2 regions of the Massilia sp. CFBP9026 genome follow, and region 2 is predicted to be linked to the other one. Evidence: riboswitches for the same ligand, from Rfam matches in the RefSeq annotation. Region 2 holds a riboswitch; the other holds the start of a gene.
What was found. A riboswitch is a leader RNA that binds a small molecule or an ion and turns the genes downstream of it on or off. The one in region 2 is predicted to bind thiamine pyrophosphate.
Positions count from the first base shown of each region.

Region 1: another riboswitch for thiamine pyrophosphate. It lies ahead of thiC (phosphomethylpyrimidine synthase ThiC); the one in region 2 lies ahead of SOM28_RS17220 (TonB-dependent siderophore receptor).

Region 1 is NZ_JAXCWH010000004.1:418,263-432,773, reverse strand. It holds gene SOM28_RS13075 (ABC transporter ATP-binding protein) at 1-345, opposite strand, end outside; gene SOM28_RS13070 (efflux RND transporter periplasmic adaptor subunit) at 386-1,669, opposite strand; gene SOM28_RS13065 (sigma-54-dependent transcriptional regulator) at 1,851-3,185, shown strand; gene SOM28_RS13060 (sensor histidine kinase) at 3,175-4,386, shown strand; gene SOM28_RS13055 (TetR/AcrR family transcriptional regulator) at 4,383-4,994, opposite strand; gene SOM28_RS13050 (MBL fold metallo-hydrolase) at 5,124-6,149, shown strand; gene SOM28_RS13045 (valine--tRNA ligase) at 6,196-8,994, opposite strand; TPP riboswitch at 9,668-9,774, shown strand; gene thiC (phosphomethylpyrimidine synthase ThiC) at 9,849-11,774, shown strand; gene thiS (sulfur carrier protein ThiS) at 11,775-11,978, shown strand; gene SOM28_RS13030 (thiazole synthase) at 11,992-12,795, shown strand; gene thiD (bifunctional hydroxymethylpyrimidine kinase/phosphomethylpyrimidine kinase) at 12,792-13,541, shown strand; gene thiE (thiamine phosphate synthase) at 13,562-14,176, shown strand; gene SOM28_RS13015 (ion channel) at 14,215-14,511, shown strand, end outside.
Region 2 is NZ_JAXCWH010000006.1:374,233-388,743, reverse strand. It holds gene SOM28_RS17250 (putative bifunctional diguanylate cyclase/phosphodiesterase) at 31-2,343, shown strand; gene SOM28_RS17245 (LysR family transcriptional regulator) at 2,340-3,236, opposite strand; gene SOM28_RS17240 (MFS transporter) at 3,358-4,563, shown strand; gene dkgB (2,5-didehydrogluconate reductase DkgB) at 4,585-5,385, shown strand; gene SOM28_RS17230 (glutathione S-transferase) at 5,386-6,093, opposite strand; gene SOM28_RS17225 (DUF535 family protein) at 6,387-7,280, shown strand; TPP riboswitch at 7,342-7,439, shown strand; gene SOM28_RS17220 (TonB-dependent siderophore receptor) at 7,521-9,647, shown strand; gene SOM28_RS17215 (HDOD domain-containing protein) at 9,695-10,639, opposite strand; gene SOM28_RS17210 (hemin-degrading factor) at 10,895-12,034, shown strand; gene SOM28_RS17205 (ATP-binding protein) at 12,038-12,556, opposite strand; gene pnuC (nicotinamide riboside transporter PnuC) at 12,553-13,146, opposite strand; gene SOM28_RS17195 (S46 family peptidase) at 13,305-14,511, opposite strand, start outside.

The DNA.
Region 1 (14,511 bases), on a different contig from region 2:
GCCCGATACGCCGGTGTACTCGAGCGCCAGCTCGACGTTCTCGAACACGCTCAATTCCTCGATCAGGTTGAAGCTCTGGAAGATGAAGCCGACCATGCCGCGCCGCAGGCCGTTCAGGCGCGCCTCGCTCCAGCCGGTGACGTCGTGGCCGTCGAACAGGAAGGTGCCGGAGGTCGGCACGTCGAGCAGGCCGAGCAGGCCAAGAAGGGTCGATTTGCCGCAGCCCGAAGGGCCGGTGATGGCGACGTATTCGCCGGCGCCGATCTCGAGGTCGATGCGGTCGAGGGCCGTGGTCTGGACTTCGCCCGCCACGTGGATCTTGCTGACGCCTGAAAGCTTGAGCATAAGGAGTTTCCTGTTTGATGGTTCGATGATAAACCCTGGTTCAGTCGGTAAGCCGCAGCCGCCTGGCCTCGCCGAAGCCGGCATAGCCGGACACGATGACCCGGTCGCCCGCGGCCAGGCCATGCAGCACCTCGACCTGGGTGTTGTTGCGCCGTCCCAGCTTCACGTCGCGCCGCTCGGCATGGCTGCCGTCGGCGGCCAGCGCGAACACCCAGGCGCCGCCGCCGTCGTTGGCGAATGCGCCGTTCGGCAGCAACAGGGCCCGGGCCGACTGGCCGAGCGTGAGCTGCACGTCCATGCTTTGCCCGGGGCTGATCACGTCCGGCTGGCGGCCGGTGAACACCAGTTCGGCGCTGAAGCGGCCTTCCCTGACCTGCGGGTAGACGGTGTTCACCCGCAGCGCATAGGCCTTGCCGTCCTGTGCGATGCGGCCCGGGCGGCCCGGATCGACGCGGCTCAGGTAGAACTCGTCGACCTGGGCGCTGAGCTTGAAGCGGTTCGGATCGTCGATGCGGCCGATGGCCTGGTCCTGGCGCACTGCCTGGCCGACCAGCAGGCGGAAGTCGGTCAGCACACCGTCGCTCGGCGCGCGCACCGCCAGCGCATCGACCGTCGCGGCCACCAGTTCCAGGCCCGAGGCCAGGCCGCGGATGGCCTGGTCCATCTGCTTCAGGGCGCGCTCGCGCACGCCCTGTTCGAGGCGCATGCCGCGGCTTTCCTCGTCGAGTGCACGCCGCGCCTGCGCCAGCTTGTCGCCCGACTCTTCCAGCGCCGCGGCGGAGATGAAGCCATCGCGTGCCAGCCGGGCATTGCGGGCGTGCTGCTTCTCGACTTGCCCGAATGCGAATTCGAGATCGTTCAGGCGGCGCTGGTGGTCGGTGCGCACCGCCTCTTGCGCCACCTGCAGGTTGGCCAGGTTCGAGATCTGCTGCGCGTGTTCGGCCTGGCGCGCCAGCAGATCCAGGTTGCGCTGCGGGTTCGACAGGCGAAACAGCAGGTCGCCTTTCTTGACCACCTGGCCGTCGCGGGCGAAGACTTCTTCGACGCGGCCCGACTCGACCGCATCGAGCATGATCGAATTGAGCGGCTCGGCCAGCGCGCGCACCACGATCTCGTCGCGGAACACGCCCGCTTCGACGCTGGCGATGCGCACGTCGCGCAGCTCGACCTCGAGGCCGCGCGGCAGCATCTGCCACAACAGCGCGCCGGCGGCAGCGATGGCGATAAAGGCCAGCGCAAGCTGCGCGGCGCGGCGGCCGCGCCGTGGCGGCAGCGTCACGTCCATGGCGGCGCCGGTCACGGCGGGTGGGGGTATCTGGTCCATACCGGTACTCTTTGCAAGCGGCGTGCCAGGCCGGTTCTGGGGCTTGCGGACGGCTTTTCGGCCTTCACCTGTCCGATTCCGGACAGGTCGGGTGTGCGGAGTTGGACAGGTGTCCGGGGCAGGCCGCACGGCGCCGTTTTGCGCTGCTAGAATGCCTGCTGGCCTCACCATCCCGACCTCCATGTCCCAATCCTCCGCGCGCATCCTGATCCTCGACGACGATCCCGACGTCGCCTGCGCCGCGCAGATGCTGCTGCGCCGGCGCCACGGCGCGGTGGCGACATTGGACGATCCCGCGCGGCTCGACGCCTTGCTGGCGGCCGGCGTGCCGGACGTGGTCCTGCTCGACCTGAACTTCACACCGGGACGCATCGACGGCGCCGAGGGCCTCGCGCTGCTCGACCGCCTGCGCGCCTTGCCGCAGGCGCCGGCCGTGATCGTGCTGACCGCCTACGCCGACGTGCCGCTGGCGGTGGAGGCGCTCAAGCGCGGCGCGGGCGACTTCATCACCAAGCCCTGGGACAATGCGCGCCTGCTGGCGGCGGTCGACGCCGCGCTGGCGCGGCGCGGCGCCAGCACCGACGGCGTCGACGCCAGCCTGATGGGCGACTCGCCGGCCATGCGCGAGGTGAAATCGATGATCGCCAGCGTGGCCCCGACCATGGCCAATGTGATGGTGCTGGGCGAGAACGGGGTGGGCAAGGAACTGGTGGCGCGCGCCATCCATGCCGCCTCGATGCGCGCAAAGGCCGCCTTCCTGGCGGTCGACATGGGCGCCGTGCCGGAAGCGACCTTCGAGAGCGAAATGTTCGGCCACCGGCGCGGCGCCTTCACCGACGCCAGGGCCGACCGCGCGGGCCGCTTCCAGGCCGCGCAGGGCGGCACCCTGTTCCTCGACGAGATCGGCAATCTGCCGCTGGCGGCACAGGCCAAGCTGCTGACGGTGCTGGAACGGCGCCAGGTGACGCCGGTCGGCGCCGACCGCGCCGAGCCGGTTGACGTGCGCATCGTCAGCGCCACCAACCTCGATGAAGCGCGCCTGTTCGACGCCGCGCTGTTTCGTACCGACCTGCTGTTCCGCCTGAACACGATCGTGATCCGCGTGCCGCCGCTGCGCGAACGTCGGGGCGATATTCCGGCGCTGCTGCATCATTACCTGTCGCTGTATGAAAGCCAGTATGCCCGGCCGGTGCGCGAGCTGGCGCCGGGCGCGCTCGATCGCCTGTGCGCCTGGGACTGGCCGGGCAATGTGCGGGCGCTGCGCCATGCCTGCGAGCGCGCCGTCATCCTCGGCAACCGTCCCGACTACCACGTCGATGACTTCGGCTTGACGGCGCCGCCGGCGGCGATGCCGGCGCCGGCGCCCGCAGGAGAGGAATTCAAGCTCGGCGCCCTGGAGCGCGACACCATCGCCGCCGCCATGGAGCAGGCCAGCGGAAACATTAGCATGGCCGCGCGCCTGCTGGGCCTGAGCCGCGCGGCGCTGTACCGCAAGCTGGGCAAGCATGGGATCTAGGGCCGGCATCTGGCTGGCCCTGGCCGGCATGCTGGCGCTGGCCTTCGGCGCCGGTACGCTGCACGAGTCGCCGCGCCTGCAGGTGAGCTGCGCGCTGGCGGCCTTTCCGCTGCTGGCGTTGCTGTGGTGGTGCGTGGAGCGGCTGGCCCGGGCGCGTCAGGCGGCGCCCGTCGTCCCGGAAACCGGCATCGAGCAGCGCGCGCTGCTCGACAACGCGCTGGCCTTCGAGGCGCGGCTCGAACATGCGCCGATCGCCTTGTTCTCCATCGACGCCGCCGACCGCGCGGCGCCGCTCAATGCCAGCGCGCGCAAGGTGGTCGCGCCCGGGCGGGCGCTCGACGCCGACGCGCTGTACCGCCAGCTGGCGGCGCTGGACACCAGGCGGCGCCTGATCGAGTTCGATACCGAGCGCGGCGTCGAACGGGCGCTGGTGGCGGTCTCGATGCTGACCCTGCACGGCGCCTCGCAGCGCCTCGTCGCGCTGATGCCGGTCGAGAGCGAGCTCGAAGCCGAGGCCCTGAAATCCTGGCGCCAGCTGGTGCACGTGCTGACCCACGAGATCATGAATTCGCTGACGCCGGTTGCTTCGCTGTCGCGCACCGCGCGTGACCTGTTGAGTGACGCATTGGACAAACCCGAGTCCGGCCTGCCATCCGATGTTGGCGCTGACCTGAAGACGGCGCTGGAGGCGATCAATCGCCGTGCCGACAGCCTGGTCGATTTCGTCGCCAGCTACCGCAGCCTGTCGAACGTACCGCCCGCGCGGCCCGAGCGCGTGGTGCTGGCGGATTTGTTCGAGTGCGTGAATGCGCTGGTGGGACCAGGCTGGCGCGCGCGCGGCGGGGACGTGACGTTTGCCGTCGAACCGGCCTCGCTGGAATTGATGGCCGATCCCGGCCAGCTGGAGCAGGCGCTGATCAACCTGCTCAAGAATGCCTTCGAGGCCACGCAGCCCGGCGGCCACGCCCGGGTCGATGCACGCCTGGTGCGCGGCAGCCGCCTGCGCATCGAGGTCGCCGACGACGGCGCGGGCATTCCCGAGGCCTCGGTACCGCACATCTTCACGCCGTTCTACACGACGAAAAAGCAGGGCGGAGGCATCGGGCTGGCGATGGTGCGCCATCTGGTCCATGAAAACGGCGGCACCGTGCGCTACGCCCGGTCGGTGGGCAAGGGCGCCCGCTTCGTGATCAGTTTTTAGCCGGCCGCGAAATACGACAGGAACATCGACACCGCGGCGTCGATGACCATTTCCTGTTGTTCCGGAGCCAGCGGCGCGGCCCCCATCGCGATCTGCGGCCAGAAGGCAAAGGTCTTGACCTGGCCCTGCAGCAGGGTCGCGGCAAACGCCGGATCGCCGGCCTTGAGTTTGCCGTCGGCCTGCGCCGCGCGGATCCAGGCCGTGACGCCTTCTTCGCGCTCGCCCAGGCGGGCAATCACCGGCAAGGTGCGCTCCGGCGCGTGAATCGCTTCGCCGATCGCCACCCGCGCCAGGGCGATGAATTCCGGATCGGCCAACGTCCGCATCTTCAGCGTCATCAATTCGACCAGCTGTTCGCGCAAGCTCCGGTCGGGCCGGTAGCCCAGTTCGAGCTGGCCGGCGCTGCTTTCGAACATCTGCATCACCGTTTCGGCGAACAGTTCTTCCTTGCTGGCGAAGTGGTTGTAGACGGTGCGCTTCGACACTTCGGCAAGCGCCGCAATGGCATCCATGCTGGCGGTTTCATAGCCGTGGACGCGAAACTGCTCGGCAGCGGCAGCCAAGATGGCGCTGCGTTTTCGGTCGGTCAGGCGGGTCGGCGTGTGCATACGCGAATTCTACACTCAGTAGTTTACTTTCTCAAATTTAGATACTACACTGTGTAGTGTACTTTACGACTATTCATTCCTATCATGCGCCTACTATTCGGCACTATCCTACTTGGAGCAATCGCTATCATGGCTGCCTGCACCTCCTTCGCCAGCACCACTACCGCACCCGCTTCGCCGCAATTCCACGACGGGAAATACCGCAATCCGGTCGAGATGCACAAGATGAGCTTTGGCGAGATGGCCAAGCTCTGGTGGATTTTCATGTTCGACAAGCCCAAGGGCACGATTCCCGAACAGGCGGTGCCGGTGCGCGCCCTGAGCCAGGCGGCGCTGCTGGCGGCGCCCGATAACACCTTGTACCGCCTTGGCCACTCGACCATGCTGATCAAGCTCGGCGGCGAGTTCTATCTGACCGATCCGGTGTTCTCCGAGCGCGCCTCGCCCGTGCAATGGGCCGGCCCGGCGCGCTTCCATGCGCCGCCGATCTCGATCGACGAATTGCCGCCGATCAAGGCCGTGATCCTGTCGCACGACCACTACGATCACCTCGACCACGCCTCGGTGAAGGCGCTGGCGGCCAAGACCACGCTGTTCCTGACGCCGCTGGGCGTGGGCGACCGCTTGATCGACTGGGGCGTGGACCGCGCCAAGGTGCGCCAGTTCGACTGGTGGCAGGGCACGGAGGTGGGCGGCGTGCGCATCACCGCCACCCCGGCCCAGCATTTCTCCGGCCGTGGCCTGCACGATGCGGGCAAGACCCTGTGGGCCTCGTGGGTGATCCAGCACGACGAGCTGCGCCTGTTCTTCAGCGGCGACACCGGCTACTTCAAGGGCTTCAAGGAGATCGGCGACAGGTTCGGCCCGTTCGACGTCGCGCTGCTGGAAACCGGCGCCTACGACAAGCGCTGGCCCGACGTCCACATGCAGCCCGAGGAAACCATGCAGGCCTTCCTCGACCTGAACGCCGGCTGGCTGTTCCCGGTACATAACGGCACCTTCGACCTGGGGATGCACCGCTGGCAGGATCCGTTCGACCGCATCGCGCAGCTGGCGGACGACAAGGGCGTCAAGCTGACCACGCCCGAGATGGGCGAGGCGCTGGACCTGAAGCAGCCGCATGCCGGCGGGCGCTGGTGGCAGAACCTGAAATAAAAAAACGCGGCCGAGGCCGCGTTTCTTGTTTGGGGCAAACGCCGGATCAAGCAGCCGGCAGCTTCTCCAACTGCTCCTGCATCTTGGCCAGGGTGGCCGAGAAGTTCGCCACGCGTTCCTGCTCCTGCGCCACCACGGCGGCCGGCGCGCGAGCCACGAAGCTCTCGTTCGACAGCTTGCCGTTGGCCTTGGCGATCTCGCCGGAGACGCGCGCGATCTCCTTCGACAGGCGCTCGCGTTCTGCGGCGACATCGATCTCGACCTTCAGCATCAGCTTGGTGGTGCCGACGATCGACACCGCGGCCGGCGATTCCGGCAGCGCATCGACGATCTGCACTTCGGCGAGCTTACCCAGCAGCTGGATGTACGGTGCGAACACCGCCATCCTGGCGCGATCGGCTTCATTGCCCGGCTCGACGATCAGCGGCACGCGCACCGATGGCGACAGCGACATCTCGCCGCGCAGGTTGCGGGTGGCGTCGGTCAGCGCCTTGAACTGCTCCATCCAGGCTTCGGCTTCTTCGTCAACCAGCGAGGTGTCGGCCAGCGGATAGGGCTGCAGCATGATGGTTTCACCGGTCTTGCCGGCCAGCGGCGCGATGCTCTGCCACAGCGCTTCGGTCACGAACGGAATGATCGGATGCGCCAGGCGCAGGATCACTTCCAGCACGCGCAGCAGCGTGTGGCGGGTGGCGCGCTGCTGCGCTTCCGTGCCTTGCTGGACGCGCACCTTGGCGACTTCCAGGTACCAGTCGCAGTACTCGTCCCACACGAACTTGTAGATGCTGCTGGCGATATTGTCGAAGCGGTAGTCGGCGAAGCCTTTTGCGATGTCGAGCTCGACGCGGTTCATCAGCGAGATGATCCAGCGGTCGGCCGGGGACAGGTCTTCGGCAGCCGGAGCGCCGCAGTCCTTGCCCTCGGTATTCATCATCACGAAGCGGGTCGCGTTCCACAGCTTGTTGCAGAAGTTGCGATAACCCTCGGCGCGGCCCAGGTCGAAGTTGATGTTGCGGCCCAGCGAAGCGTAGCTCGCCATGGTGAAACGCACGGCGTCGGTGCCGAAGGCCGCGATCCCGTCCGGGAATTCCTTGCGCGTGGCCTTGGCGATCTTCTCGGCCGCGCGCGGGTCCATCAGGCCGGTGGTGCGCTTGGCCACCAGGCTATCGAGATCTATTCCATCAATCAGGTCGATCGGGTCGAGCGTATTGCCCTTCGACTTCGACATTTTCTGGCCCTGCGAGTCGCGCACCAGGCCGTGCACGTACACGGTCTCGAACGGCACCTTGCCGGTGAAGTGGGCGGTCATCATGACCATCCGCGCCACCCAGAAGAAGATGATGTCGAAGCCGGTGACCAGCACCGACGAGGGCAGGAACATCTTCATGTCCGGCGTTTCTTCGGGCCAGCCCATGGTCGAGAAGGGCACCAGCGCCGACGAGAACCAGGTGTCGAGCACGTCGTCGTCGCGGCGCAGCGCACCGGTGATGCCTTGGGCGGCGGCCTTGGCCTGGGCTTCTTCTTCGTCGCGCGCGACGACGATGCTGCCGTCTTCGGCGAACCAGGCCGGGATGCGGTGGCCCCACCACAGCTGGCGCGAGATGCACCAGTCCTGGATATTGCCCAGCCACTGGTTGTAGGTGGTGCTCCAGTTCTCGGGCACGAACTTGATCTCGCCGCTGGCGACTTTTTCCAGCGCCACGTCGGTGATCGACTTGCCTGGATTGAAGGTGCCTTCCGGGGCCGGCTTGGTCATGGCGACGAACCACTGGTCGGTCAGCATCGGCTCGATCACGACATTGGTGCGGTCGCCGCGCGGAACCATCAGCTTGTGCGGCTTGATCTGTTCCATCAGGCCCAGCGCTTCCAGGTCGGCGACGATCTGCTTGCGCGCGGCGAAGCGGTCGAGGCCCTGGTATTGCGCAGGCGCGTTCTCGTTGATCTTCGCGTCCAGCGTGAAGATATTGATCGGCTCCAGGCCGGCGCGCTGGCCGACGGCGTAGTCGTTGAAGTCGTGGGCCGGGGTGATCTTGACGCAGCCGGTGCCGAATTCCTTGTCGACGTAGCTGTCGGCGATGATCGGGATCTCGCGCCCGGTCAGCGGCAGCTTGATCAGTTTTCCGTGCAGGTGGGTGTAACGCTCGTCGGTCGGGTCGACCGCAACCGCGACGTCGCCCAGCATGGTTTCGGGACGGGTGGTGGCGACCGTCAGGTGGCCGCTGCCGTCGACCAGCGGGTACTGGATGTACCACATCGAGCCGTCTTCTTCCTGCGAATCGACTTCGAGGTCCGACACAGCCGTGCCCAGCACCGGATCCCAGTTGACCAGGCGCTTGCCGCGGTAGATCAGGCCCTGCTCGTACAGGCGCACGAAGACTTCGACCACCGACTTCGAGCGGGTCTCGTCCATCGTGAAGTATTCGCGCTTCCAGTCGGGCGAGGCGCCCAGGCGGCGCATCTGGCCGGTGATGGTGTCGCCCGACTTTTCCTTCCACTCCCAGACTTTTTCCAGGAAGGCGTCGCGGCCGAGGTCGTGGCGCGAGATCTTCTGGGCGTCGAGCTGGCGCTCGACCACGATCTGCGTGGCGATACCGGCGTGGTCGGTGCCCGGCACCCAGGCGGTGTTGTAGCCGCGCATGCGGTAGTAGCGGGTCAGGCCGTCCATGACGGTCTGGTTGAACGCGTGGCCCATGTGCAAGGTGCCGGTGACGTTCGGCGGCGGCAGCTGGATGCTGAACGATGGCTTGCCCTCGTCCATGGTGGCGGTGAAGTAACCGCGTTTTTCCCACTCGGCGCGCCAGAACTGTTCAATATCGGCTGGCTCGAAAGACTTGGCTAATTCCATGATGTGCTGGTAGGTGAAATTTTTGGCGAAAGAACCATTATAGGTCACCTTACATCGCCAGCCTATCCCGGCGGCATCGCTCGATATTGGCGCGCTCTGCCGCCGCCCTGTTGTCTATTTGTAAATACCATATGATTTTGTATGAATGGATGTCCAATCGTACCCAATGCTGGCGACCCAGGCGAATCGTATGCGGTATTTCCATAGGAGAACTGGCGCTAAGAAAGCGGAACTATACCTCCATCGAGGGTGTCTGATGCTGTGTATGTTGGCTACAAAGCGCGCCATCGCATGATTCATTTTCACCGCGAAAACCAAGCGAGCGAGATGGAAGACTTCCTATGTACTTGGCATGCAACCAGCGAAGATTGGAGTATGAAACATGGCTCGCCACCCTCGCTCTTGCAGCGAAAACGGCGCTACCCGTGGCGAGTCTGGCGGTGACGTCAGACACTGCCGCCGATAATCATCGGCGGGAGGCGGGAAAGTAACGCCTGTCAGATACGAGAACGGTTAGCAAGACGACTCGGGGCAGGAAGAGGACGTTGGACACATTTGTTCACATCTTTGATAGCAGCCTCCGATGCTCTAACAACATCGCCTTCATTTTCTGCCCATCGAAAAACGATTGGGCTATAATCGGCCCGTTGTCATGGAGCCCAGGCTCCGTGACGGCAAACGCTAGGGGTCCTGCACGTCGCATCAACGGCGCGTGGGTGAGAAATACCCTCCGAACCTGATCTGGATAATGCCAGCGAAGGGAAGCAGCCGAATCGATGCAAGCGTGCGCACATCCGCGTCCGCCTTGCAGCACCCGGCACCTCCTTTGCTGGCTCCGCAAGCAAGGGAGCCACATGAACGCACCTCTGAAGTCATCCCGGGTATTCGATGCCGCCACCGCCACGGTGGACCACGCGGCCATCAACCCGCTACCCAATTCGCGCAAGGTCTATATCGAAGGCAGCCGGCCCGACATCCGCGTGCCGATGCGCGAAATCAGCCAGTCGCCCACACCGGACAGCTTCGGCGGCGAGCCGAATCCGCCCCTGTTCGTCTACGACACCTCCGGCCCGTACACCGAGCCGGGCGCGGCGATCGACATCCGCAGCGGCCTGGCGCCGATGCGCCAGGCATGGATCGCCGAACGCGGCGATACCGTGCAGCTGGACGGCCCGACCTCGCACTACGGCCAGGCGCGGCTGAACGATCCGCAGCTGGCCGCGCTGCGCTTCAACCTGCAGCGGGCGCCGCGCCGCGCCCATGGCGGGCGCAACGTCACCCAGATGCACTACGCGCGCGCCGGGATCATCACGCCCGAGATGGAATTCATCGCCCTGCGTGAAAACATGCAGCGCAAGGAATACATCGCCTCGCTGGAGTCGTCCGGCCCGATGGGCCAGCGGGTTGCGGCGCTGCTGGGCCGCCAGCATCCGGGCCAGTCCTTCGGCGCCAGCATCCCGGCCGAGATCACCCCCGAATTCGTGCGCTCGGAAGTGGCGCGCGGCCGCGCCGTGATCCCCGCCAACATCAACCACCCGGAACTGGAGCCGATGATCATCGGCCGCAACTTCCTGGTGAAGGTCAACGCCAATATCGGCAACTCGGCCGTCACCTCGTCGATCGGCGAGGAAGTGGAAAAGATGACCTGGGCCATCCGCTGGGGCGCCGACACGGTGATGGACCTCTCGACCGGCAAGCATATCCACGAGACGCGCGAATGGATCCTGCGTAACAGCCCGGTGCCGATCGGCACGGTGCCGATCTACCAGGCGCTGGAAAAGGTCAATGGCAAGGCCGAGGAACTGAGCTGGGAGATCTTCCGCGACACGCTGATCGAGCAGGCCGAGCAGGGTGTCGACTACTTCACCATCCACGCCGGCGTACTGCTGCGCTATGTGCCGATGACGGCAAACCGCCTGACGGGCATCGTCTCGCGTGGCGGCTCGATCATGGCCAAGTGGTGCCTGGCTCACCACCGCGAATCGTTCCTGTACACGCACTTCGAGGACATCTGCGACATCATGAAGGCCTATGACGTCTCGTTCAGCCTGGGCGACGGCCTGCGGCCCGGCTCGATCTACGACGCCAACGACGAAGCCCAGCTGGCCGAACTGAAGACGCTGGGCGAGCTGACCCAGATCGCCTGGAAGCACGACGTGCAGACCATCATCGAGGGCCCCGGCCACGTGCCGCTGCACCTGATCAAGGAAAACATGGACCTGCAGCTGGAGCAGTGCCACGAGGCGCCGTTCTACACGCTGGGACCGCTCACCACCGACATCGCGCCGGGCTACGACCACATCACCTCGGGTATCGGCGCCGCCAATATCGGCTGGTACGGCACCGCCATGCTGTGCTACGTGACGCCCAAGGAGCACCTGGGCTTGCCCGACAAGAACGACGTCAAGGACGGCATCATCACGTACAAGATCGCGGCGCACGCGGCCGACCTGGCCAAGGGCCATCCCGGCGCCCAGTTGCGCGACAACGCCTTGTCGAAGGCGCGCTTCGAGTTCCGCTGGGAAGACCAGTTCAACCTGGGGCTCGACCCGGACAAGGCGCGCGAATTCCACGACGAGACCCTGCCCAAGGATTCGGCCAAAGTCGCCCACTTCTGCTCGATGTGCGGCCCGCATTTCTGCTCGATGAAGATCACCCAGGAGGTGCGCGAATATGCCGCCGCCAGGGGCGTGCAGGGAGAGACCGCGCTAACGCACGGCATGCAGGAAAAGGCGATCGAGTTCGTGAAAAACGGCGCCCAGCTGTACCGGGAGGTGTGAATGACGCCGATCGAAGTGAATGGGGCCCCATGCACGGTGCCGCAGGGGCAAACCCTGTTCGGCCTGCTGGAACAGCTGGGCCTGAGCGGACAGGGGATGGCGCTGGCGGTCAACCGCGAGGTGGTGCCGCGCCAGCAATGGCTGCACCGGCGCCTGCATGAGCAGGACCGGGTCGATATCGTGCGCGCCATCGGTGGCGGCTGACAGGAGACAAGACATGAATGCATTGAACGACATCAAACAGGACGTGCTGACCATCGCCGGCCGCGCTTACCAATCCCGCCTGCTGGTCGGCAGCGGCAAGTACCGCGACCTGGAACAGACCCGCGAAGCCACGCTGGCGGCCGGCGCCGAGATCATCACGGTGGCGATCCGCCGCGTGAACATCGGCCAGGATCCGAACGCGCCGAGCCTGCTGGACGTGCTGCCGCCGAACGAGTTCACCATCCTGCCGAATACGGCCGGCTGCTACACCGCCAGGGATGCGATCTACACCTTGCAGATGGCGCGTGAGCTGCTGGGCGGGCACAAGCTGGTCAAGCTCGAAGTGCTTGGCGACCAGAAGACGCTGTTCCCGCACATGCCCGAGACCCTGGTCGCGGCCGAGGCGCTGGTGAAGGACGGCTTCGACGTCATGGTCTATTGCAGCGACGACCCGATCCAGGCCCGCATCCTGCAGGAGATCGGCTGCGTGGCGGTGATGCCGCTGGCGTCGCTGATCGGCTCCGGCATGGGCATCCTCAATCCGTGGAACCTGTCCCTGATCATCGAGCAGGCCACGGTGCCGGTGCTGGTCGACGCCGGCGTCGGCACGGCGTCGGACGCCGCGATCGCGATGGAGCTGGGCTGCGACGGCGTGTTGATGAATACCGCGATCGCCGCGGCAGGCGATCCGGTGCGCATGGCGCGCGCCATGAAGCATGCGGTGCTGGCGGGGCGCGATGCCTATCTCGCCGGCCGCATGCCGAAGCGCTTCGCGGCCTCGCCTTCGTCCCCGGTCGAAGGAAAGATCACGGGATGACGCCCTGCGTGCTGGTGTTCGCCGGGCTCGATCCCGGCGGCGGCGCCGGCCTGGCCGCCGACATCCTGGCGATCGCGGCGCAGGGTGCGCACCCGCTGCCGGTGGCCACCGCCATCACGGCGCAGGACAACAACCGCGTCCATGCGGCGAGCCCGGTCGATGCCGACTGGATCGCGCGCCAGGCGGCGCCGCTGCTGGCGGCCTTCGACATCGGGGCGGTCAAGCTGGGCATCCCCGGCAACGCCGCCAATGCGGCGGCGATCGCGGACGTCATCCGGACCTTGCGCGCGCGCCGGCCCACCTTGCCGGTGGTGCTCGATCCGGTGCTGGCCAGCGGCTATGGCGATGCGCTGGGGCAGGGCGACGCTATCAAAGCGCTGCGCGAACTGCTGGCGCTGGCGACGATCGTGCTGCCCAACCTGCCCGAGCGCGAGGCGCTTGGGGCGCATGGTGGCCGCCAGATGCTGGTGACCGGAGGCCACGCGGCGGGTGACACCGTCGTCAACCGCTGGCTGGTCGACGGCGTCGAGGCGCGCGCCTGGCACTGGCCACGCCTGCCCCACGGCTACCACGGCAGCGGCTGCACCCTGGCCGCGGCGCTGGCGGCGCGGCTGGCGCTGGGCGAGCGCATGGAGGCGGCGCTCGACGCGGCCCAGGCCTATACCCACCACACGCTGGCGCAGTCGTATGCGCTGGCGCCAGGGCAGCGCATCCCGCGCCGCCTGCTTCAATTGACAAACAACTGACAACCTGAAAGGAGTTCGACATGCGCGGCTTGTACCTCGTTACCCCGAACTGGGACGATACGGAAAAACTGATCGCCGCGACCGACGCCGCCCTTGGCGCCGGCGCCGCGCTGGTCCAGTACCGCCACAAGGAAGCCGGTCCCGACCTGCGCAAGGAGCAGGCGGCGGCACTGCTCGCGCTGTGCCGCCGCCATGGCCGGCCGCTCGTCATCAACGACCACGTCGACCTGTGCCAGGCGATCGACGCCGACGGCGTGCACCTGGGCCATACCGACGCCGGCATCCGGGAGGCGCGTGCGCTGCTGGGCCAGGACAAGATCGTCGGCGCCTCCTGCTACGGCGAGTTGGCCCTGGCGCGCACGGCGGTCGACGCCGGCGCCAGCTATATCGCCTTCGGCGGCTTCTATCCGTCGCCGGTCAAGAAATACACCTTCGTGACGCCGCCCGAGATGCTGGACCAGGCGCGCGCCGAGTTCGACCTGCCCATCGTCGTCATCGGCGGCATGACGCCGAGCAACGCCGCGCCGCTGGTGGCGCGCGGGATCGACCTGGTGGCGGCGATCACCAGCGTCTATGGCTCGCGCGATCCCGCCGAGGCGGCGCGCGCGTTCGGCGCGCTGTTCCCGCCCGCCTGAACTTACAATGGGCGCATCGCGATCACCGTCGTCCATCCATGCGCCCATTGCTCCTGTTCGCCCATACCCGCCGCCACCCGTCCGCCATCCTGTTCCTGGTCCAGCTGGTCGGCATGCTGGCCTATCCCTTCATCGAGGGCACGCCGGCCGGCCAGGTGGGCTTCAATGTCTTCGGCATCGTGGTGCTGGCCTTCACCATCCGCATGGTGCGGCGCACGCCGGGCGAGGTGCGGGTCAGCTGGGCGCTGGCGGTGCCGATCATCGCGCTGCTGCTGGCGCAGATCCTGTTCGGGATGCGCGAACTGCTGGCCTGGTCGTCGGGGCTCGAGGCGCTG
Region 2 (14,511 bases):
GAAATCATCCCCTCTCAAGCGAAAGTAATCATGCTGGCTCACGACGATGTCGCGCAGTGGCGCGCACGTGTTTTCACGTCATTGATGTCCGTCGTCCTGGTGCTGGCCCTGATCGCCGCGGTGCCCAGCGCGGCGCTGGCGGTCTACCGCGACATCCCGGCGGTGGCCCTGATGGACACCGCCGCGCTGGCGTGGATCCTGGCGATCTGGCGCATGGATCGTCTGGCCTACCGGACCCGCGTCCTGAACTTCCTGGCCATGCTGTACGGCGTGGGCATCGGTTCGATGCTGGCGGCCGGTGCGATCGGCCTGTTCTACCTGCTGGCGGCGCCCGCGCTGGCCGCCGTCCTGCTGGGTACGCGGCAGGCGATCGCCGCGCTGGCGCTCAGCGCCGCCACGCTCATGGTGCTCGGCCTGACGGGACAGACCGACATCCCGGTCGGCCACTATGCACACGATTCGCTTCCCAGCGTGCTGATCCTGACCCTGAACTTCACCTGCGTGGGCGGCCTGATCACCCTGAGCTGCGGCACCCTGCTCAAGGGCCTGGCCGGCTCGCTGAAGGACGTGCGCACTTTCGCCGGCTCGCTCGAAGAAGGCCAGAGCCTGCTGCGCGCGATGAACGGCGAGCTGCGTCTGACCTCCGCCGCGCTGGCGGGCCTCAACGAGATGGTGTTGATCGTCAAGGTGGACGACCGTCCCGGCGCCATCCAGCCCATCATCTTCGCCAACCGTGCCTTCGAGCGCCGCAGCGGTTATCGCGCCGACGAGATCGTCGGGAGCAGCATGCGCATGCTGGACGGGCCCGACACCGATCCGGCAGTGGTGGCGCGCATCGTCGAGGCCATGGGCAGGCGCGAGCCGGTATCGGCCGAACTGGTGAACTATTCGAAGTCGGGCGAACCGTACTGGGTCGAGATCGACATGGTGCCGTTCGCCGGCGCAGGCGGGCCGATCACGCACCTGGTGGTGGTGGGACGCGACATCACCGAGCGCCGCCGCTCGGCCGACGCGATCGAGCAACTGGCCTTCTTCGACGTGCTCACCGGCCTGCCGAACCGGCGCCTGCTGATGGAGCGCCTGCACGCGCTGGTGGAAGGCGCGCACGCGGGCCGCGGGCTCGGCGCGGTGCTGTACATCGACCTCGATAACTTCAAGAGCGTCAACGATGCGCGCGGCCATGCCACCGGCGACGCGCTGCTCAAGCACGTGGCCGCCCAGCTGGTCGACGCGGTGCGCGAAGGCGACACCGTGGCCCGCCTCGGCGGCGACGAGTTCGTCATCCTGGCTGCGCATCTGGGCAGCGACGACGCGGCCGCCACCGCCGCCGCCCTGGCCCTGGCGCAGCAGGTGGGCAAGGCGCTGCGCCGCCCGGCCACCATCGACAACCAGGTTTATCATTCATCGGGCAGCATCGGCGTCGCGCTGCCGCTGCGCCCCGGGCAGACGATGCACGACCTGCTGCGCGAAGCCGATACCGCGATGTACCACGCCAAGGCGGCGGGCCGCAACGGCGTCGCGCTGTTCGAAACCACGATGCTGGCGGCGGCCGAGAACGTGCTGACGCTCGAGCGCGACCTGGCCAATGCACTGGAGCGCAACGAGCTGGCGCTGCACCTGCAGCTGCAGGTCGATCCCGCCGGCGCGCCGGTCGGCGCCGAAGTGCTGCTGCGCTGGCGCCGCGCGGACGGGGTGCTGGTGCCGCCCGACGCCTTCATCCCGGTCGCCGAAGAAACCGGCCTGATCGTGCCGCTCGGCGCCTGGGTCCTGCGCCAGGCCTGCCTGGCCTGGCGCGAGCTGGAACGCGCCGGCCACGCGCTGCCGCTGTCGATCAACGTCAGCCCGCGCCAGTTCCGCCAGCCCGATTTCGTCGCCATGGTGCGCGCGGTGGTTCATGAAACGGGCGTGCCTGCGCAGCAGCTGATCTTCGAAGTGACCGAAGGCCTGCTGGTGGACGACATCGACGACACGGTGAGCCGCATGCAGGAACTGGCGCAACTGGGGATCCGCTTCTCGATCGACGACTTCGGCACCGGCTACTCGAACCTGGCCTACCTGCGCAAGATGCCGCTGTACGAGCTCAAGATCGACAAGGGCTTCATCCGTGACATGCCCGACGACAGCAACGGCACGGCACTCGTGCAATCGATCCTGGCGATGGCGGGCCAGCTCGGCCTGCGGGTCGTGGCCGAAGGCATCGAAACCTCGGAGCAGGCGCGCTTCCTGGCCGAACACGGGCAGCCGTTCATGCAGGGCTACCTGTTCTGCCGTCCGATGCCGCTGGCGGACCTGATCGAACGTCTCGCAAGCGCCGAGGCCGAGGCCGACGCCGCCGTGGTCTAGCGTTCCAGCACCTCGCCCAGCCTGCGGGCGAGGTAATCCACCAGCGCCGCCACCCGCGGCGCCAGCGCGCCCTGCTTGTAGAACACGGCCCATACGGGCTGGGTCCACGGCAGGGTGTGCTCCTCCAGCACCGGCACCAGGCGCCCCGCCTCGATGTCGGCGCGCACCAGGAACTCCCCCATCGACCCGATGCCCGCCCCGTGCAAGGCCAGGTGGCGCACCGTCTCGCCGCTCGAGGCCAGCACCTGCGGCGTGACGGTCCAGCCCTCGCCGCCGGCATGCAGCAGCGGCCAGGTATTGAGCGAGGCCGGCGCCGTGAAGCCCACGGTGCGGTGCAGCGCCAGTTCGGCCGGCTCGCGCGGCACGCCGTATTTGTCGATATAGCCAGGCGCCGCCACCACCCTCAGCTTGCCGGTCCCCAGGCGCCGCGCATTGAGCGTCGAATCGGGCAGCGCGCCGATGCGGATCGCCAGGTCGGCCCGCTCCTCGATCAGGTCGACGTAGGTCTCGCCGCTGGTCAGTTCCAGCTGGACCAGCGGATACGCCTCCAGGAAATCGGGCAGCAGCGGCGCCAGCAGATGGTCGAAGGCCGGTGTCGAAGCATTCACCCGCACCAGGCCCGAAGGCTGCGAACGGCGCGCCTGCGCCTCGGCCTCGGTATTGGCCAGGTCGCGCAGGATGGCGCGGGCGCGCTCGAGCAGCCAGGCGCCTTCCTCGGTCAGCTGCAGGCGCCGCGTCGTGCGGCGCATCAGCGTCATCCCGAGGCCATCCTCCAGCCGCGAGATGGTGCGCGACACCCCCGACGGGGTCTGCCCCAGGCGCTCGGCGGCGGCCGAGAATGAGCCGGAATCTATGACGGCGACAAATACAATCAGGCCATCCACATCGATCATTGTTGACTCCAACTCAAAAGTCCATTGTATAGCGATCTATTTTTCCTTGCATCCAGGCACGGCACACTGCATGCCTGCCTCAACCCTGCCATGTAAATACACAAGCAACAAGGAGAATCGCATGCCACTCGCACTCTGGGCGCTCACATTGAGCGCCTTCGCCATCGGGACGACTGAATTCGTGATCGTCGGCCTGATCCCCACCATCGCCGCCAGCCTGGGCGTATCGGTGCCCTCGGCCGGCCTGCTGGTCAGCCTGTACGCGCTGGGCGTGGCCATCGGCGCGCCGGTGCTCACGGCCCTCACCGGCAAGGTACCGCGCAAGCACCTGCTGCTCGGCCTCATGGTCCTGTTCACCCTCGGTAACCTGGTGGCCTGGATGGCGCCGAACTACGAAGCGCTGATGGCCGCGCGCGTGCTCACGGGCCTGGCGCACGGCGTGTTCTTCTCGATCGGTTCGACCATCGCCACCAGCCTGGTGCCGAAGGAAAAAGCCGCCAGCGCCATCGCGCTGATGTTCACGGGTCTCACCGTGGCGCTGGTCACCGGCGTGCCGCTCGGGACGTTCATTGGCCAGCATTTCGGCTGGCAGGCCACCTTCCTGGCCGTGTCGCTGCTGGGCGTGATCGCCGTGATCGGCAGCGCCATCCTGGTGCCGTCGGATATCGCGGGCAGCAAGCCGTCGAGTTTGCTCACCCAGCTCGCGGTGCTCAAGAAACCGCGCCTGCTGCTGGTGTATGCCATGACCACGCTCGGCTACGGCGGCACCTTCATCGCTTTCACCTATCTGGCGCCGATCCTGCAGGAAGTCTCGGGCTTCGCGGCGTCGACCGTCAGCCTGGTGATGCTGGTGTACGGCGTCTCGGTCGCGGCCGGGAATATCTGGGGCGGCAAGCTGGCCGACCGCCATGGTCCGGTGCCCGCGCTGCAGATCGTGTTCGCCCTGCTGGCCGTGGTGCTGCTGGTATTGACCTTCACCGCGCCGAGCAAAACGCTCGTGCTGATCACGGTGCTGGCCTGGGGCGCGGTCGCCTTCGGCAACGTGCCCGGCCTGCAAGTCTATGTGGTGCAGCGCGCCGAACGCGATGCGCCGCAGGCGGTGGACGTCGCCTCGGGCCTGAACATCGCCGCCTTCAATGTCGGCATCGCGCTGGGCGCCTGGGGCGGCGGCCTGATCGTCGCCCATCTCGGCCTGATGGCGACGCCGTGGATCGGCGCCCTGGTGGTGGTCGGCGCCCTGTTGCTCACCACCCTGGCCGGCTGGCTCGACCGGCGCGACGGCGTGCCGGCCAAGGCGGCCGTGCGCAGCGCCGTCTCCACTCACTAATTTAACGAAAAAGGAAATACCATGAACATGCCACAACTCGGTCTGGGGACCTTCCGCCTGCAAGGACAAGCCGCGATCGACTCGGTCGCCAACGGCCTGGAACTGGGCTACCGCCACATCGACACTGCCCAGATCTATGGCAATGAAACAGAGGTCGGCCAGGCGCTGCTCGACTCCGGCGTGGCGCGCCGCGAGGTCTACCTGACCACCAAGATCTGGACCGAGCACCTGGCTGCCGACAAACTGGCCACCAGCCTGAAGGACAGCCTGCGCAAGCTGCGCGTCGAGCAGGTCGACCTGACCCTGATCCACTGGCCCTCGCCCGGCGCCGCCGTTCCGGTGGCCGAATCGATGCAGGCCCTGCTGGCGGCGCGCGACGCCGGTTTGACGGGCGCGATCGGCATCTCGAACTTCCCGGTGGCCCTGATGCGCGAGGCGATCGCCGCCGTCGGCGCGGACAATATTGCCACCAACCAGGTCGAGCTGCATCCCTATCTGCAGAACCGCAGCGTGGCGGACTTCGCGCGCGCGGCCGGCATCCACGTCACCGCCTATATGCCGCTGGCCTATGGCAAGGTGATGAGCGATCCGGTGATCGGGGAAATCGCACGCCACCACGGAGCCACGCCGGCCCAGGTGACGCTGGCCTGGCTTCTGGCCAAGGGTTATGCCGTGATCCCGTCGTCGACCAAACGCGAGAACCTGGCCGGCAACTTGCGGGCGCTAGAACTCGTGCTGGACCGGGACGACAGCGCCGCCATCGATGCGCTCGACAATGGCGGGCGCCTGGTCAGCCCGCATTTCGCCCCGGCCTGGGATTGATTACTGATCGAGCTCGGGATAGCGACGGAAAATGCCTTCCTCGTTGAACGGAATGCGCCGTTCGGACGCCAGGTAGGCGGCGATGTTCGGCCGCGCGGCCACCCGGTCGCGCAGGCCGGTGAGCACCGGATGCTCCTGCTCGATCTTCTTCATCGCATTCGGGAAGGCATAGCGCAAGCCTTCGATCACCTGGAACAGCGACAGGTCGGCATAGGTGACCTTGTCGCCGGTGAGATAGTCGCGCGACTCGGGATTGGACAGCAGGCGCGCAAAATAAGCCATGAACTTGGGGATGCGCGACTCGACGAAATCGGCCGAGCGGCGCAGCGCCTCGGGTTTCTGGTCTTCGTAGTACAGCGCGGACGCGATCGGGTGATGGGTGTCGTGCGCCTCGGTCACCAGGTCGGCGATGGTCAGCTGCAGCTGGTGCACCCACAGACGGCCCGGGTCGGTGCGCGGCGCCAGGCCTTGCTGCTCGCCCAGGTAGAGCAGGATGTTGGCCACCTGGCCGATGACCAGCTCGCCCGCCTTCAGGAAGGGCGGCGCGAAGGCCGGATACTCCTCGACGTCGAGCGCCGCCATCAACAGGTCGACGCCGCCGTCGCGGCGCGCCACGTCGACATAGTCGGCGCCCGCTTCTTCCAGCGCCAGGCGGACGAATTCGCCGCGTCCCTGGATGCTCGGCCAATAAAACAATTCATACGCCATCTTGCTTCCTCCATTGCTGGTTGGTTCCGGCGCATTATCGATGATGAATGAAGAAGCGTGGCGCGCCGCAAACATGGTAGTCTTGTCGTGCATGTCTAAAAAAAACCATAAGTCAACACGTCCAGAGAGAGTCCCATGACAGATCACGCCCGCCTTGGTTCCCAAGCACTGTTTGCACTTCGTCCGGGCACGAGCTAGCAATTCGGCACATAATTGCAGAACGGAATTATTTCTTGTCATTGCCGGGCATGCCCCCGCAAGACAAAGACCTTCTACGCCGAATGGAGCGCTCGATGATCTTCGCTCGTCTCACCCAACGCTGGCATGCGCTGCGCTACTGGCGCGAGCACCAGTCCCTGTCCCGTCTCAAGCTGGTGCGCCGCCTCGAAAACGCGCCGGACGACGACCTGTTCCGCCATGTGAGCGGCCGCGACTACCTGGCCCGCGGCATGAAAGTGCGCGAGCGCATGCGCTGCGTGCTGTCCCACTACCGCTTCGAAGAAGCCACCTTCAACGCCTCCTACCGGCAGGCCGCGCACCACGGCGGCCTGGTGCTGTGGCAGCATGAGGACGACAGTGGCAGTTTCGTCATGCGACTCGAGCACGCTCCCCGCATCGACCCGGAAGGCGAACTGACGCTGTCCCTGGTCGTCGACGACACCGTGCTGCACCGCCTGTCCTGGACCTGGGTCGAGGGCGCGGTGGTGGGCGTCGACCTGCCGATCGTTCCCTTCGTCACCCGCAACGCCGGCCTGTGGCGCGATGCCGGCGGCGCCTTCGAGGCTTTCGAGCGCGTCTTCCCCAACAATTCGCCAAGCTTCTTCTGCTTCGCCGCCCTGCAGGGCGCGGCCCAGGCGCTGGGCTTTAACCGGGTGGTCGCGGTGCGCGGCAGCGCGCACGTTGCCTATGAAGCGGCGCAAGACAAGGCCTTCGAGAACGCCTACGACGGCTTCTGGCGCATCCTGGGCGGCACTGAACTGGACGCGCGCAGCTTCCTGGTTCCGCTGCCGTTCTACCTCAAGCCATTGCAGGACATGCCATCGAAGCACCGCAAGCGCGCGGCGCAGCGGCGCGAACACTGGCGCGCCATCGGCGACGCGGCGCGCGCCGTGCTGCTGCGCCATATGGTGACGCCGACCGCTACCCAGCCAACGGTGGCCGAGGCGCCATCGACCGCGAAAGCCTGAGCGGCGCCGATCAATCCGGCTTGACAGATTCACCACGGCCGCGCGGGGCCGTGATACACTCGCGACTCGCTAGGGGTCCTGGAACGTTGTTCCGGGTGAGAGATACCCTTCGTACCTGATCTGGATAATGCCAGCGAAGGAAAGCGCAAAGCAGCATCCCCATTCGTTTGCCCTTCCCCCACGTTGGCTCCGGCTTTGATAAAAGCGGCGCGCCGCGTAGCGCGCGAAAACGAGCAAACCATGACATTCACCTCGAAGCACACCGTCCTTGCCTGCGCCATCGTGCAGGCGTTCTCCCTGTCGTCCCAGGCTTTCGCACAGGAGACGCCGTCCGTCGTCGTCACCGGCAGCAAGTGGATCGCCCTCGACCGCGCCAGCGTCGGCGGCTTCGCCGACGTGCCGCTGCTGGAATCCCCAGCCTCGATCACCTCGATCAGCCAGAGCCAGATGCAGGACCTGTCGATCCGCAGCGCCACCGATGCCGCCCGCTACGACGCCTCGATCGGCGACGCCTACAATGCGATCGGCTATGCCGAGCAGTTCTCGATCCGCGGCTTCGCGCTCGACAACGCCACCAGCTACCGCAAGGACATGATCGCGATCTCGGGCGACACGCAGATCCCGCTCGAGAACAAGGAACGCATCGAGGTCTTGCGCGGCCTGGCCGGCCTGCAGGCCGGCGTCGCAGCGCCAGGCGGGATGATCAACTTCGTCACCAAGCGGCCGACCAACACGCCGCTGCGCCAGGCGACGGTGGAGGTGCGCGAGCGCGGCACCGTGTACGGCGCGGTCGACCTGGGTGGCCGTTTCGAAGACCGCCGCGTCGGTTACCGCATCAACGCCGCCGCCGAGGACCTGAAATCCTACGTGCGCGGCGCCGATGGCGAGCGCCAGTTCGTGTCGGCTGCCTTCGACTGGCAGATCACGCCGGACGCGCTGTTCCAGATCGACCTCGACCACCAGCACAAGTCGCAGGTCACGGCGCCGGGCTACCAGCTGATCCGCAATGAAGCGCTGCCGACCGGGATCTCGGCCAAGACCCTGCTTAACGACCAGCCATGGACCAAGCCGGTCGATACCGACAGCAGCAATCTGGGCCTGCGTTTCGAGTACCGCATCAACGACACCTGGAACGCCACCGTCAGCGCCAACAAGCACTGGTTCAAGCGCGATGACTTTACGGCCTTCCCTTACGGCTGCAGCAACGAGGACGACGGCTACTATCCGGGCTACTGCTCCAACGGCGACTACGACGTGTACGACTTCCAGAGCACGGGCGAGCGCAAGACGCCGTGGGGCCTGCAGGCGATGCTGCAGGGCCGCTTCGACACCGGCGCGGTGCGCCACTCGTTGACCGTCGGCGGCTCGTATGCCGAGCGCCACGACAGCTTCGGCGAATACGTCTACGACTACGTCGGCTCCAGCAATATCTGGAATCCGACCGTCGTGCCGCCAGTCTCCAGCGACCGCGTGACCGGCCCCGTGATGGAGCGCCGCAGTACCGAAGAGCGCTCGCTGTTCGTGCAGGACGTGATGACCCTGTCGCCCCAATTCACCCTGCACGCCGGCGTACGCTACGTGAAGCTCAAGCTCGACGCGCTGGAAGAAATCGAGGGCGGCTGGGTGCACACCAAGGACTCGTTCGCGCTGCCGAACGTGGCGCTGGTGTACGCGCCGGCGCGCGACTGGCGCGTCTACGGCTCGATCAGCCACGGCCTGCAATACGGCGGCATCGCCCCGATGGAGACCACCAACCAGAACACCGCCCTGCCGCCGAGCCGTTCGAAGCAGCTGGAGTTCGGCGTCAAGCGCAACGTCAACGAGCAGTTGGCGCTGTCGGGCGCGCTGTTCGAGATCCGCCAGGGCCTGGAATACACGAACGCGGCCAACACCTTCGTGCGCGCCGGCGAGCAGACCCACCGCGGCGTCGAGCTGTCGGCGATGGGCCGCGCCACGCCCGACCTGAACTACAGCCTGTCGCTGATGGCGCTCGATACCGACCAGAAGGATACGGGCGACGCGTCGACCGAAGGCAAGCGCGTGACCAATGTGCCGGAACTGCGCACCACCGCCTGGGTCGAGTACGCGGTGCCGCAAGTGGCGGGCCTGAAGCTCGACGCACAGTGGCAGTACTCGGGCAACAAGGTGTTCGATCCGGCCAACCGTGTGAAGGTGCCGGGCTATCACGTGGCGGGGTTTGGCGCGTCCTATCTGCTGCGCGCGAGTGGGCTGAACACGATCATCCGCGCGCGGGTGGACAATGCCTTCGACAAGTTCTACTGGCGTGACGTGACGCAGTCGTTGGGAGGGTATTTGCTGCCGGGGGCGCCGCGCACGTTCAGGTTGTCGGCGCAGATCGACTTCTAAGTATCCCCCGTTTCACCTGCCACGCGCGCCGTGGCAGGCGTCATGCATCAATCCGACAAATCCACCAGCTTGCCCAGGCAGCGCCGCTGGAAACCATTGAGCCCGCGGGTAATGAGCTCATCATCCTCTTCGATCACCTCGGCATCGAGCAGCAGGCGCAGCTTGGCGATGCGGTCGCCCTGGTCCAACGCCTGCGCCAGGTGCGAACCATCCGCTTCGCCGGCCTGCTCGATCGCCTCCACCACCTCGGGCGGGAAGTCCCAGTGGTTGGCGATCACCGACGACAGCTGGCGGCTGGCCGCGAACAGTTCGATGCCGAATTCGCTGGAACCGGGCACCCTGCCTTCGCAGATGCGGTCGGCCACCTGGAACGCGACCTGCAGCCCTAGATTCTGCATCAGGCCGGCCAGGTAGGATTCGAACACGCCGGCCGACAGGCCCGGCGCCATCACGCTGGCGGCGAACGCACAGCGTTCGGAATGCTTCCACACGTTGGGCGCCACCTGGCGCGCCACGCCCTGGACCTTGACCCGCACCAGCGGCCGAAACGCGATGCGCGCCAGCAGCATGCGCAAACCGTTCAGGCCGAGCATCGTCACCGCGCCTTCCAGGGTTTCGATCGGGGTCACCGGCCGGTAATAGGCGCTATTGGCTTCGCGGATCACTTCAGCCACCAGCACCAGGTCGCGACCGACCTGGGCCGACAGCGCGCCGGTCGAGATGTTCTCGTCGGACAGCGCGGTGAGCAGTTGCGACACCAGTTCCGGGATGCGCGGCACCAGGCCGGACGCGCAGACCGGGTCAGCCGCCAGCGAACGCACTTCGGCCAGGATCTGCGCTTCCTGCTCGGGCTGGGCGTTGAAGCCGCTGGACGCGGTAAGCCAGCGATAGAAGGTGGCATGGACGTCGTTCGCCATGTCCTCGTCGTGTTCGATCGTTGCCGTCGTGCCGACGCTGGCCGCGGCTTGTGTCTCTTTATCTGAACTGCCCAAAAAGCGTCCTATCCAGTTTTTCATAGCGTCCCGCCGTACGTTCGAAATCCGATGATTGTAATGCCTTCTAGAAACAAATAGTCATCAGGATGTAAAGATTTATTGTTTGTAACGACATCCAACACTGATTCGCATCGGCGCGCTGTGCGCCCGGTCAAGAAAGCCCTGTCAAAAAGTCGGACGAGCATGTTGCAAATGATAATGATTATCATTTAGTATGCCTGATCGCATTCGCAAAACAAGGAGTACACATCCATGAAACTCACCCGTCACCTCCTGGCCGCAGCCATCGCCCTGGCCCTGATCCCGGCGCAGGCCGCCCCGCAACTTGCGCAGCAGTGGGCCGAACTGAAGGCCAAGGAACCGCGCCTGCAGACGCACGACGCCGCGCGCCAGCTGAAGGTATCCGAAGCCGAACTGCTCGCCACCGGCATCGGCAGCACCGTGGTGCGCCTGAAGGAAACCGACCACGCGCCGCGCGAGATCATGCGTCGCGCCCTCGACCTGGGCAAGGTGATGGCGCTCACGCACAACGAGAACGGCGTGATCGAGACCACCGGCGTGGCCATGCGCATTCCGAAGCAGGCCGAGAAAGGCAGCGACGACGAGGCCGAACGCGAAGCGCGCAACCTGAACATCGCCGGCGGCTACCTGGGTGGCCCGATCGACCTGCGCTTCCAGTTCGCCAAGTGGAAATACGCCTTCGCCGTGACCCAGCCCGGCCGCGACGGCAAAGTCAATCGCAGCCTGCAGTTCTTCGACGCCAGCGGCAACGCCGTGCATAAGCTCTACCTGCGCGACGACGCCAACATTCCGGTCTTCGACAAGCTGGTGGCCGACTTCCGCAATCCGAGCCAGAACGCGCAGCTGGACGTGGTGGCCGCCGCACCGAAGCCTGCCGAAAAACCCGACAGCGCGATCGACGTCAAGGAATTCCAGACCGCCTGGCAAGAGATGACCGACGTCCACCAGTTCAACCGCATAGTGTCGGAATTCGGCCTGACGCGCGAACAGGCGTTGCGCCTGGCCCCTGGCGGCGTGGTGCAGAAAATCGCGCCGCAAGCAGTGCGCAAGCTGCTCGAGGATGCCGCCAGGGACGGGGTCGCGATCATGGCCTTCCTCGGCAATGGGGCGCTGACCCAGATCTACAGCGGCAAGGTGAACAAGGTGACGGCGGCCGACGGCTGGTTCAATGTGCTCGATCCGGACTTCAACCTGCACCTGCGCGACAGCGCACTGCGCAGCGGCTACGTGGTGCGCCGCGCCGGCGTCACCTCGGTCGAGTTCTTCGACGACCAGGGCGAGCTGGTGGTGACTTTCTTCGGCGTCCGCGAGCGCGGCAAGCCGCAGCCGCAGTCGTGGACCGACCTGGCGGCAGGACTGCCGAAGGCTTAGTTTTCAGCGCTGGCCGAGCAGCCCCTGGACCTGCCGCATCCGGTGCGGCAGGTCGCCGGCCAGCAAGGTGTAGCCGATGCCGCGCGCGGCCAGCGTCTCCACCAGCATCCGGTGCACCATCTGGCGCACCTCTTCCGATTCGCGCTGCAGGCCGTCCGGTTCCCACGGGGTGTCAGGCGCGGTGACGAAGGTCCAGGCGTAGTCGTGGCGTGCATCGAGCCGCGCCAGCTGCGCATCCACCCTGCCCCAATACACGCGGCTGTACAACGCCGTCATCAGAGGCGTGGTGTCGCAAAACAGGAAGCTGCTGGCTGCCACCGCCGCGGCATCCTCGCGCGCGCGTTGGGTCAGCGCGATGCCGTACTGGTCTTCCTCGTGCGGCACCCTTCCCAGCGTATCGACGAACTCGCGCAGGTATTCGGGCACCCACACGGTGCCGTAATGGCGCGCCAGGGCTTCGGACAAGGTCGACTTGCCGGACGACTCGGCGCCGAGGATGGCGATTCTTTGCACGCCGCTCATGCTGCCTTGCGCGCCAGCGCCGACCAGGTGCGCAGGCCGGCGATCGCCAGCAGCACGAATACCCCGTACAGCACGGCGGTCAGCACCAGGCCCTTGTACAGGTAGAGGCCGACGTACAGGATGTCGACCGCGATCCACACATGCCAGTTCTCGACCTTCTTCTTCGCCAGCAGCAGCTGGCCGACCAGGCTGCCGGCGGTCAGGAAGCCGTCGGCGTGCGGCACGTCGGTGTCGGTGAAGTTGTCGAGGAAGGTCGACAGCAGCACGAAACCCGTCAGCCAGGCCGCCAGCGACCAGGCGCGCCCGCTGGCCTTGAGGAAGCTGGGCACCAACGGCGTATTGCCGCTGCCATGCAACCACTGGTACCAGCCCCAGACCGAGGCCGCGATGAACACGAACTGCAGCCCCATGTCGCCGTACAGGCGCGCATCGTAGAACACCACCGCATAGGTCGCGGACGAGGCGATCGAGAACAGCCAGGCCCAGTGCTTCTGGCGGATGTTGAGCACGACGGTGGTGACGGCCAGCAGGAAGGAGATCAGTTCCAGCGGCGAGGTCGTGAGGCCGGCGAGGATAAGGGGTTCGTTCATTCGGTCGACAATGATGATGAAACGCGCGCGAATATTTTTTGCTCAAAACCGTCGTTCCCGCGAAGGCGGGAACCCAAGTGCTCTCGGCGCAATCGTAACGCTTGCAAACTTGGGTTCCCGCCTGCGCGGGAACGACGTGCAGATGATTGTGGCCGAAATTACTTCTTCGGATACTTGATCGTCATTTCCTTGAGCAGGTTGTCGGCATGGTCGACTTCCTTCATCACCCACAGCATGTAGCGGATGTCGACGTGGATCGCGCGCGTGATGGCGGTGTCGAAGTACCAGTCCTTGGTGATCGATTCATAAGTCGAATCGAAGTTCAGGCCGATCAATTCGCCACGCTTGTTCATCACGGCCGACCCCGAGTTGCCGCCGGTGGTGTCGGCGCTCGACAGGAAGTTGACCGGCACCGTACCCAGCGCCCGGTCCTTGAACACGCCATAGCGCTTGGCCTCGATCGCCTGCTTGAGCGGCGCCGGCACGATGAACGGATCCTTGCCGGTTTCCTTCTCCAGGATGCCTTCGACGGTGGTGAACGGCCCCTTGACCAGGCCATCGCGCGGCGAGAACGGCGACACGGTGCCGTAGGTCACGCGCAGGGTCGAGTTGGCGTCCGGGTAGACCGGTTTGCCCTGCGATTTCTTCCACGCGATCACGGCCGCCATGTATTGCGGGATCACGCGTTCCAGGTTGCCGTCGATCTCATTACGGCGCTCTTCCAACGCCATGCCGGCATCATGCAGGCGCACCGCGAGCGCGATGAACGGATCGTTCGACTTGCGGAAGGCGTCGACGTCCTTGCCGATCCAGGCCAGGCGCGTGGCGGTGTCCGACAGCGTGCTGGCTTTATACATGCCCGCCAGTGCATCCTGCGCCGGCAGCAGCGCGTCCACGCCTTGCGGACGCACCTTGGCGTCGATGCCGGCGTAGCGCGCCAGCGCCGCGGCGTAGCGCGCCTGGTCGACGCCCGGCACGAGCGACTGTTCCAGGCGGGCCAGGCGCGCCTTGATGAAGCCGAGGTCGCGTTCCTGGTAGCCGCTCTCACGCTCGGCGTCGGGCTTGCCGCGTTCCAGCGCCAGGCGGTACAGGGTCCGCGCGCTCTTGAGCAGGTCGCTGTGGGTGGCCTCGAGCCAGGCGGCTTCCTGGCGCTGCAGCGCCATGTCCTCGGCGATCACCGCGTCCAGTTCGGACAGCAGGCCAGCGTTTCCATCCGCATGCGACTTCTGCCAGGCGCGGAACTCGGCATCCTGCACGTCCTTGATGGCCGCGATGTCCTTGCGCGCAAAGCCGTCGAGCAGGCCCTTGGTCTTCTTGAGCACGTTGTTCAGGCCCTTGTCGACGCTCGCATACGCCACATTCCAG